3 regions of the Streptomyces sp. NPDC052301 genome follow, and region 3 is predicted to be linked to each of the others. Evidence: riboswitches for the same ligand, from Rfam matches in the RefSeq annotation. Region 3 holds a riboswitch; each other region holds the start of a gene.

The links. Region 3 has a riboswitch for cyclic di-AMP ahead of ACIHEJ_RS25790 (C40 family peptidase). Riboswitches for the same ligand answer to the same signal wherever they lie in the genome.
Region 1: linked by a shared signal. The riboswitch ahead of ACIHEJ_RS34325 (transglycosylase SLT domain-containing protein) and the one ahead of ACIHEJ_RS25790 (C40 family peptidase) in region 3 are both predicted to bind cyclic di-AMP.
Region 2: linked by a shared signal. The riboswitch ahead of ACIHEJ_RS37190 (M23 family metallopeptidase) and the one ahead of ACIHEJ_RS25790 (C40 family peptidase) in region 3 are both predicted to bind cyclic di-AMP.

Annotation. Positions count from the first base shown of each region.
Region 1 is NZ_JBIUBE010000016.1:149,082-152,350, forward strand. It holds gene ACIHEJ_RS34320 (HAD family hydrolase) at 77-889, shown strand; gene ACIHEJ_RS34325 (transglycosylase SLT domain-containing protein) at 956-1,444, opposite strand; cyclic di-AMP (ydaO/yuaA leader) riboswitch at 1,450-1,624, opposite strand; gene ACIHEJ_RS34330 (polyprenyl synthetase family protein) at 2,276-3,269, shown strand, end outside.
Region 2 is NZ_JBIUBE010000020.1:100,706-103,974, reverse strand. It holds gene ACIHEJ_RS37195 (aldo/keto reductase) at 1-341, opposite strand, end outside; gene ACIHEJ_RS37190 (M23 family metallopeptidase) at 411-1,454, opposite strand; cyclic di-AMP (ydaO/yuaA leader) riboswitch at 1,462-1,631, opposite strand; gene ACIHEJ_RS37185 (PP2C family protein-serine/threonine phosphatase) at 1,893-3,074, opposite strand; tRNA gene ACIHEJ_RS37180 (tRNA-Met) at 3,241-3,269, shown strand, end outside.
Region 3 is NZ_JBIUBE010000009.1:155,014-158,282, forward strand. It holds gene ACIHEJ_RS25790 (C40 family peptidase) at 73-1,260, opposite strand; cyclic di-AMP (ydaO/yuaA leader) riboswitch at 1,268-1,439, opposite strand; gene pcrA (DNA helicase PcrA) at 1,702-3,269, shown strand, end outside.

The sequences.
Region 1 (3,269 bases), on a different contig from region 3:
ACTTGGGGCCGGGCAGCACACAAGTACGCGCGATCACAGGTGAGTCGGCCAGGCAGCGTGTCCGTATTCTCTGATCATGGCACCCACCCCCGCGTACGCACTGATCGCCACCGACCTGGACGGGACGCTGCTGCGCCGCGACGACACCGTCTCCGAACGGTCCCTCGCGGCGCTCGCGCGGGTGGCGCGGGCCGGTGCACGCCACCTGGTGGTGACGGGCCGCCCGGCCCCGCGGGTACGACCCCTGCTGGCCGGCCTCGGCTGCCGGGGGCTCGCGGTGTGCGGGCAGGGCGCACAGGTCTACGACGCCGCGACCGACCGTCTGCTCTGGTCGGTGCGGCTGGACCGGGAGCTGGCCGAGACCGCGCTCGGCAAGATCGAGGCCGAGGTGGGGCAGGTCTACGCGGCCGTCGACCAGGACGGCGTGGACGGGCTGACGCTCATCGAGCCCGGGTACCGGATGCCGCACCCGACCCTGCCGGCGGTGCGGGTCGGGCGGCGCGACGACCTGTGGCGCGCGCCCATCAGCAAGGTGCTGCTGCGCCACGCCACGCTGTCCGACGACGCACTGGCGACCCTCGCGCGCGCGGTGGTGGGATCGCTGGCGACGGTCACCATGTCGGGGCCGGGAACCGTGGAACTCCAGCCGTGCGGGGTGACCAAGGCGACCGGGCTGGCGCTGGCCGCCGAGCGGCTGGGCATCGCTCCCGGTCGGGCGCTGGCCTTCGGCGACATGCCCAACGACATCCCGATGTTCGACTGGGCCGGACACGGGGTCGCCATGGCCAACGCCCACCCCGAACTCAAGGCGGTGGCCGACGAGGTCACCTCGTCGAACGAGGACGACGGCATCGCCGTCGTCCTCGAAAGACTGTTCCCGACCGACTGACCGGGATATCAGTAGGAGCCTGTGGCCATCGCCCGGCGGCACCGGTTCGGACGGCGCCGCCGCCGGTCAGTAGGCGCCGAACACGTTGTCGATCGACCCGTACCGGGCGGCCGCGTAGTTGCAGGCGGCGGTGATGTTCGCGACCGGGTCGTAGATGTTGAACGACGTTCCGGCCACGTGGTACGCGTTGAACGTCGGGTCGATGACCTGGAGCAGACCCTTGGACGGGATGCCCTTGGCGGCGTTGGAGTCCCAGAGGTTGATGGCGTTCGGGTTGCCCGAGGACTCCCGGATGATGTTGCGGTAGATGCCGTTGTAGGAGCCCGGGATGCCCTTCTCCGCCATGATCGCGAGGGACTCGCGGATCCAGCCGTCCAGGTTGTTCGGGTACCCGGCCGGGGTGGTGGAGACCGTCGTGGCGGCCGGGGTGGCGGCGGAGGCGCTGGTCGCACCGATGAGCGGCAGGGCGAGGACGGCGGCACCGGTGCCGGCGACGACGAGGGTGCGGGTGAAGCGGTTGTGCCAGGCACGGCGGTGCTGAGCGGCAGCAGGCATGGGGAAGTTCCTCTCCGTCGCCTGCGAGGTGAGCTGTCGGGTTCGGGCGGGGAGGTGCCCGGCCGTGCCTTCCGGGAAGGCACGGCTTCACCCCTAGCCGTTCCGGCGCGACGTGTGCCGTCCGGTCCGGCGCTTACCTGGGTCCCCCGCTCCTGCCGTAGGAATGAGTTCGTGGATGGGTATGCGGGCGGCGGCAGGATTCGGCGTTCCGCCCGACGGCCCGGAACGTATGCGAGAGCACATGTCCGGAACAAGTCGCGGATCCACACAACGCCCCATTTGACCTTGGTCTGTGCCGTATGGGGTACTTGATCCTTTGCGTTTGCCAAGCCTCAACTCGCCGACCGGGCAAGGAGGGAGGGGTCGCGGTGCGGGGTCGGGGGCGCCGGCGGAAGCACGTGACCCAACTCACGGAATAACGAAATGCGTCAAATCGGACATGGTGGATTCGGGCGATTTGCGCTCGGTTCGGGCGGCGGTGGAACCCATGACGAGGTGCCCGTCGTTGTCCTGGCGGGGTGCCCGTCGTCATGTCTGTCGTCGCGGCGGCCGTCATGGCGGTGGTCTCGGCCGTGCGGAGGGTGGCGTGCGCGTTACTCCGCTCGCCTCCCCGGTACGCGACAAAGCGGATGGGGTGGGGTTAAGTCGATAAATGTCCGTTCTTACCATCCGATCGCAAACATAACGGTCATGATCCGATACCGCCCAGGCTGGACCGGTGGGCGCTATCGGTGATCGAAACAGGACCGGATACGCTGACTTGAGTGAGGGCAGCGACCTATCGACAAACCGCGTAATCGCCAGCAGACACCAGCAGACAGGAGACCCCTCGTGACCGTCGTCGGGCCGTTCGGGCTGAGCGTGCGGGACCAGGCTCTGGAAGCCGATGTCCAGGCCGGATTGGCGGCTGTCGAGGAAGGCTTGCTCGAGGCCACCAAGAGCGAGGTCCCGTTCATCACGGAGGCCGCGCAGCACCTCGTACGGGCCGGCGGGAAGCGGTTCCGGCCGCTGCTCGTGATGCTCGCGGCGCAGTTCGGCGACCCCTACGCGCCGGGCGTCGTCCCGTCGGCCGTGGTCGTGGAGCTGACCCACCTCGCCACGCTGTACCACGACGACGTCATGGACGAGGCTGCCGTGCGGCGCGGCGTGGACAGCGCCAACACCCGCTGGGGCAACTCCGTCGCGGTCCTCACCGGTGACTTCCTCTTCGCCCGCGCCTCCCAGATCCTCGCCGACCTCGGCCCCGAGGCGGTCCGGGTGCAGGCCCTCGCGTTCGAGCGGCTGGTCACCGGCCAGATCCTGGAGACCGCGGGTCCCTCGGACGGCCGTGACCCGGTCGAGCACTACCTGGACGTGCTCGGTGGCAAGACGGGTTCGCTGGTGGCGGTGTCGTGCCGGTTCGGCGCGATGATGTCCGGCGCCGACGAGACGGTCGTCGACGTGCTCACCCAGTACGGTGAGCGGCTCGGGGTCGCCTTCCAGCTCGCCGACGACGTCCTGGACATCGCCTCCGACTCCCACGAGTCCGGCAAGACCCCGGGCACCGACCTGCGCGAGGGCATCCCGACCCTGCCCGTGCTCCGGCTGCGCGAGCGGGCGGCCCGGCTGGGGCTGCCCGAGGACATCGAGCTGTGCGAGCTGCTGGACTCCGACCTCAGCGACGACGCCCGGCACGCCCGGGCGCTGGCGGCGTTGCGCGACCACCCCGCGCTGGAGCAGGCCCGCCGGGACACCGTCCGGTACGCGGAGGAGGCGCGGGCCGTGCTGGCCCCGCTGCGGGAGTGCGACGCCAAGGCGGCGCTGCTGGAGCTGTGCGACGCGGTGG
Region 2 (3,269 bases), on a different contig from region 3:
AGGCGGCGCAGGGAGGCGTCGGCGGCCGCCTTGATGTTGGCGGCGGACAGGCCCTGGTACTCGGGGTGCTGGCTGACCTTGGTGGCGATGACGACGTCGTCGCGGTTGCCCCGGGCCTTGACCCACTTGCCGATGATCGTCTCGGACTCGCCGCCCTTGTTGCCCTCGACCCAGGCGGAGTAGGCGTCGGCGGTGTCGATGAAGTTGCCGCCGGCGGCCGTGTAGGCGTCCAGGACGGCGAAGGAGGTCTCCTCGTCGGCGGTCCAGCCGAAGACGTTGCCGCCGAGGGAGAGCGGGAAGACCTCGAGGTCGGAGGAGCCGAGTGTGCGCAGAGAAGTCATGCTCGATGTCAACGCCGGCGGTGGATGATCGCATTCCGCCGCAGGCGCCTGTTCACGAGGACGACACGCTCAGGGGGTGAGGCCCTTGGACCGCAGCCAGGGCGCCGGGTCGACGGCGGTGGCCTGGCCGTTCGGGTGCACCTCGAGGTGCAGGTGCGGGCCGGTGACGTTGCCGGTGGCGCCGACCCGGCCGATGACGTCGCCGGTGGAGACCTTCTGGCCGACCGAGACGTTGATCGAGGACTGGTGGCAGAACCACAGCTCGGTGCCGTCGTCCAGGGTGAGGACCGTGCGGTAACCGTAGGCGCCGGCCCAGCCGGCCTGGGTGACCGTGCCGCTGTGGATGGCCTTGATGAGGGTGCCGGTGGGGGCGGCGAAGTCGAGGCCGGTGTGGTAGCCGGAGGACCACATGGAGCCGGGCTGGCCGAAGGTGCCGGTGAGCGTGTACGAGACGACCGGCAGCGTGTACTGCTTGGCCAGCTCGGCCAGCCGCTCGGCCTCGGCGGCCTTCTTGGCGTCGGCCTCGGCCTTCTCCTTGGCGGAGGCGGCCTTGGCGGCGGCCTCCTTCTCCGCCTTGGCGGCGGCGTCGGCGGTCTGCTTCTCGGAAGCGGCGAGCGCGGCGGCGGTGGCCTTGCTGTCGGCCTTGCTCTGCTGCTGCTCGGCCTGGGCCATGATCCGGTTGCGCAGGGCCTCGCCGGCGCCGGTGCTGCTGTCGCTGTCGGCGGTGGTGCCGACGCCGCTGAGCGCGGTGGCGGTGGCCTGGTGCGTGTCGTCGGAGGAGCCGGCGGTGTCGCTGCCGAAGAGGTGGTCGACGGAGGAGGGCAGGTCCGGCAGGGATATGGAGACCGGCGGCTTGCCGGTGTTGGCGCTGGCCATGCCGCCCGCGCCGACCGCGGCCATCACGCCGACGCCGAGGACGGTGGAGCTGCGCGCGAAGCCGCCGCGCTGCTTGGCGACACGGTGCCGGCCGCGGACCGGGGCGACGGAGTCCTCGGTGGGGTTCCACTCCTCCCAGGGGCCCTCGTCGGCGCGGTAGGCGCCGTAGCCGAACGTTTCGGACTCGCGCTGCGCAGGCACGAACGGGGCTTCTGGGGCAGGCCGGTTGGACGCCACGCGGGCGTACTCCTTTCCTTCCTCCGCCTACCGGGTTAGCTGACGGGTTCGGAGCAGGAAGGTCTCCTACGCGCGTATACCGGCCGTGGACTCTAAGCAGTTCACGGCGGTGTTCGCGTGATTCACCCCAAAGTGGTGGTTCCCCGGTTCCCTTGCAGGATTCGGCGCGTGCGCACGGAGCCGCCTCTTGTGACGGCTGGGACGACCGCGCTGCGTTATCGAACGTTAATAGACGTGCCAGGCACTTTCCAAGCCGTTCGGCTTGATCATTAACGTTTTCGGCCGCGGACTTACCGGTCAGGAAGCCTCCAAATCGGGCGAGTTGGCCACGGTTCAGCAGTCTCGGTGTTTTTGATGGTGACTCAGATGTTATGCGCACGGCGGTCACACGGTCACAGGCCGTCACTTCCCGGCGTATCCCCGCCGTCGCCTCACGGCTCAGGGCCGCCGCACGGCGAGGAGCGCCATGTCGTCCGTCATCCCGCCGCCGGAGTGCCGCCGCACCTCGGTGGCGAGCCGGTCGAGGAGCGCGCGAGGGTCGGCGAAGGGCCGCCCGTCGAGCCGACGTTCCAGGTCGTAGAACCGGCCGTGGCCGTCCCGGGCCTCGGACAGTCCGTCGGTGTACAGCAGCAGCGTGGCCCCGCTCGGAAAGCCCGCCTGCAGGGTCCGGTCGGGCCACCTGCCGAGGTCCGCCATGCCCAGTGGCAGCGCGGGCTCGGGCCCGGTCAGGACGCGCACGGTGCCGTCGGCGTACAGCAGCAGCGGCGGTGGATGGCCCCGGTTGACGAGCCGTACGACACCGTCGCCGTGCGGGAGTTCGGCGAGGACGGCGGTGGTGAACCCCTCGAAGGCGTCGATGCCCTCCCGCCGCGTTCCCTCCCGGGCCAGCGCCCGCTCCAGCCGCTCGGCCACCTCCTCCAGGGTGGCCTCGTGCTCGGCCGCCTCCCGGAACGCCCCGATCACCACGGCGATCGCGGCGACCGCGCCCATGCCCTTGCCGCGTACGTCCCCGACGACCAGCCGGACGCCGTACGGGCTGTCCTGCACCGCGTACAGGTCGCCGCCGATGAACGCGTCCTGCCGTGCCGCCTCGTAGCGGGCGGCGATCTCGAAGCCGCCGATCCGCGCGGCGGGCTCCGGCAGCACGGCCCGCTGGGCGGCCTCGGCGACCTCCCGGGCGGAGGCGAGCCGCCGGTCGCCGAGCCGGACCACCCGGTTGATGGCGAGGGCGAGCAGGGCGACCGTGGCGATGGTGACCACGTCGGTGACGGCGGCGACGGCGGGGTGGGCACCCGAGCCTGCGTGCACCGCGTAGCCGGCGGCGAGGGCCGCGAGGCCGGTGAGCACGGTGGTGCGCAGCGACGACAGGGGCGCGGCGATCAGCGGGGCGGCGGAGAAGAACGGGACGGCGGTGAACTCGTTCGGGGTGAGCAGGCCGTACAGGACACCGCTCACGATCAGCAGGGCGGGCAGGGCGCGGGCCAGGGCGCGGGGACCCGGGCGGCGTGGGCGTCGCGGGGGCGGGGGCTCGTCGACGAGGCCCGGAGCGGGCACGGGGTCGCCGGGCAGCCGGCCACCGGCCCTGGCGTACGCGTTCTCCTCCACCTCTCCAGGGCGCACCGCTTGTCTCCCACTGTCCGACGTACGTCCAGATTTGCGGGCGGGACAGCGTGCGGCGAGCGCTGTGGGCCGACCGGATGATCCGTCCCTCCGGCCCTGCCGACGGGCCCGCGGACCACGGATGTGCGTTCCGACCTGCGCATGGGGTACTCTTGAGACACAACGACGCGGGGTGGAGCAGCTCGGTAGCTCGCT
Region 3 (3,269 bases):
GAGGTCGTGCCGGCCCCGGGCACGACGCGGGCCGTCCGCGTCGTGTGCACCGCACGCGCGCGTGCGCCGCGGTCAGACCGGTCGCACCACGCTGTGGATCACCGGCTCTCCGAGGTGGTGGACCGCCTGCTCGCGGACGTACGCGCCGGGGCCCGGGGCGTGGATCATCATGCCGTCGCCGGTACAGAGTCCGACGTGGCTGCTGTCGTCGCGGAAGAAGACCAGGTCACCGGGGCGGGCGTCGTCGAGGGGCACGGCCGTGCCGGCGAACGCCTGGTCCCGGGCCGCGCGCGGGAGGGTGACGCCGGCGGCCTTCCAGGCGGCCTGGGTCAGGCCCGAGCAGTCGTAGGAGCCGGGGCCGCTGGCGCCGCTCACGTACGGCTTGCCGATCTGGGCGCGGGCGAAGGCGATCGCCTTCTCGGCCCTGGTGGCCTCGGGGCCGGGGGCGACGTAGGCCTGCGGTCCGGCGTCCGGCTGCTTCTCCTGGGAATGCGCGGTCGGGCGGGGGCTCGCCTCGGCCGTGAGCCGGGACAGCAGCTCGCGCGCGGTGCCGAGCTTGCGCTGGACGGCGGCCTTGGCGCCCTTCACGTCGTACGGCGCGGCGGCCGGTGTCTCCGTGGTCCTGGTGGCCTTCTCGCGTTCGGTCGCGTCCTTCACGCGCGAGGCCAGCCGGTTCATCACCCTGTGCTGGGCGAAGTGGTCCTGCGGATACTCCGCGAGGAGGGAGGCGGCCGGGTCCGGGGCCGCCGTGAACGGCGCCAGACCCTCGCGGGCCCTGGCGCGCCGGGCCGCGCGCCGGGCGCCCTCCTGGCGCGGTTCCTCGACGCGCGCCCGTTCGTGGGCCGTCCAACCCCGCTCACGCGCCCCCTCCGGGACCGCCCGGTCCCCGACGTGCGCCCGCTCGTGGACCGTCCGGTCCTCGCCGAGAGCCCTGTCCCGGGCCGTACGGTTCTCGGCCAGCGCGCGCTCCCGGGCCGCCTGGTCCTCGGCCCTGGCCCGCTGCCGGGCCGCGGCCTGTTCCTCGGCGCGCGCCCGTTGCCGGGCCGCCGACTCCTCCTCCGGCGATGCGTCGGCGCGGCGGTAGAACTCGTCGATCTTCTTCTCGATCTCCTCCAGGCTCGGCCTGCCGTCGTCGGCGGAGGCTGCCTCGGCCGTCTGGGACAGGACGGCCACGGAGGTGAACGCGGCGGTGGCGAGGGCAGGGCCACGCAGGCCCGGTCCACGGGTGCCGACGGGGCGCGGCTTGCGGTGCGACGCCAAGGCTGGCGACTCCTTCCAACGTGCCGCCTACCGGGTTAGCTGTCGGGTTCGGGCGCGTGCTTCGGAAGGGTTGCCCTACGGCGTCGTCCCGGGCGGGAGTCGGCCGATTCACCCCAGGATCGGTGGGTCCCCGGCTCCGGGCGCCGTGCGGGGCGCGCCGGACTCGGCGGAGGCCGCATGGCCCGGCGACGTTCGCCGGAGAGGGGTCGTGCGGCCTGACGGAAACCTAGCCAACTCGTGTGTCTTCTGTGAAGGTTGGTGCGAGGTATGTCCGATACATTTCCGTGACCTGAGGGCACTTTCACGTCCACGTGAGCAGGTGCTTCCGCAGCGTGAGGGGTTACCGGGCACTATTGACGTGAAGATCAACTCTCCGCCGGACCGGCCATGTTCCGGGGACGGCGACCGGTTGTCGGTGGGGCGCCCTAGACTCGGAGAGCGATGAGCAGCCTCTTTGACGACAGCTTCCTGGCGGACCTCCAGCCCTCGCGCGGGCACGAGGAGGAGCCCCCGCCACCGCCCGAGGACGACCACGCTCCGGAGCCGCTTCCGGACGATCTGTTCGGCGGGAAGTTCGACGTGCCGCCGGACCGGGATGCCTACTACCGCGACGGCGCCCCGCGCCCGGCGATCGACGCGGCGGCGCTCCTGGAGGGGCTGAACGAGAACCAGCGCGCCGCGGTCGTGCACGCCGGCACCCCGCTGCTCATCGTCGCCGGTGCCGGCTCCGGCAAGACCCGTGTGCTCACCCACCGCATCGCGCACCTGCTCGCCGAGCGGAACGTGCACCCGGGCCAGATCCTCGCGATCACCTTCACCAACAAGGCCGCGGGCGAGATGAAGGAGCGCGTCGAGCAGCTCGTCGGCCCACGGGCGAACGCGATGTGGGTGATGACCTTCCACAGCGCGTGCGTGCGCATCCTGCGCCGTGAGTCGAAGAAGCTCGGCTTCACGTCGTCGTTCTCGATCTACGACGCCGCGGACTCCAAGCGCCTGATGGCCCTGGTCTGCCGCGACCTGGACCTCGACCCCAAGCGCTTCCCGCCGAAGTCCTTCAGCGCCAAGATCAGCAACCTGAAGAACGAGCTGATCGACGAGGAGGACTTCGCCGCCCAGGCCTCCGACGGCTTCGAGAAGACCCTCGCCCAGGCCTACGCCCTGTACCAGTCGCGGCTGCGCGAGGCCAACGCCCTCGACTTCGACGACCTGATCATGACGACGGTCAACCTGCTGCGCGCCTTCCCGGACGTCGCCGAGCACTACCGCCGCCGCTTCCGGCACGTCCTGGTCGACGAGTACCAGGACACCAACCACGCCCAGTACGCGCTCGTCAGGGAACTCGTCGGCACCGGGGATCACGACGAGGACACCCCGCCCGGCGAGTACGATGTCCCGCCCGCCGAGCTGTGCGTGGTGGGTGACGCGGACCAGTCGATCTACGCCTTCCGCGGTGCGACGATCCGCAACATCCTCCAGTTCGAGGAGGACTACCCGGACGCGACGACGATCCTGCTGGAGCAGAACTACCGCTCCACGCAGACCATCCTGAGCGCGGCCAACGCGGTCATCGAGCGCAACGAGTCCCGCCGCCCGAAGAACCTGTGGACCAACGCCGGCCAGGGCGCCCGGATCACCGGCTACGTCGCCGACACCGAGCACGACGAGGCCCAGTTCGTCGCCGACGAGATAGACCGCCTGGTCGACGCGGGCGACGCCAAGGCCGGCGACGTCGCCGTCTTCTACCGGACCAACGCCCAGTCCCGTGTCTTCGAAGAGGTCTTCATCCGCGTCGGCCTGCCCTACAAGGTCGTCGGCGGTGTCCGCTTCTACGAGCGCAAGGAGGTCCGGGACGTCCTCGCCTACCTGCGTGTCCTCGCCAACCCGGAGGACTCGGTGCCGCTGCGCCGCATCCTCAACGTGCCCAAGCGGGGCATCGGCGAGCGCGCGGAGGCGATGATCGACGCCCTCGCCCAGCGCGAGAAGATCAGCTTCCCGCAGGCGCTCAAGCG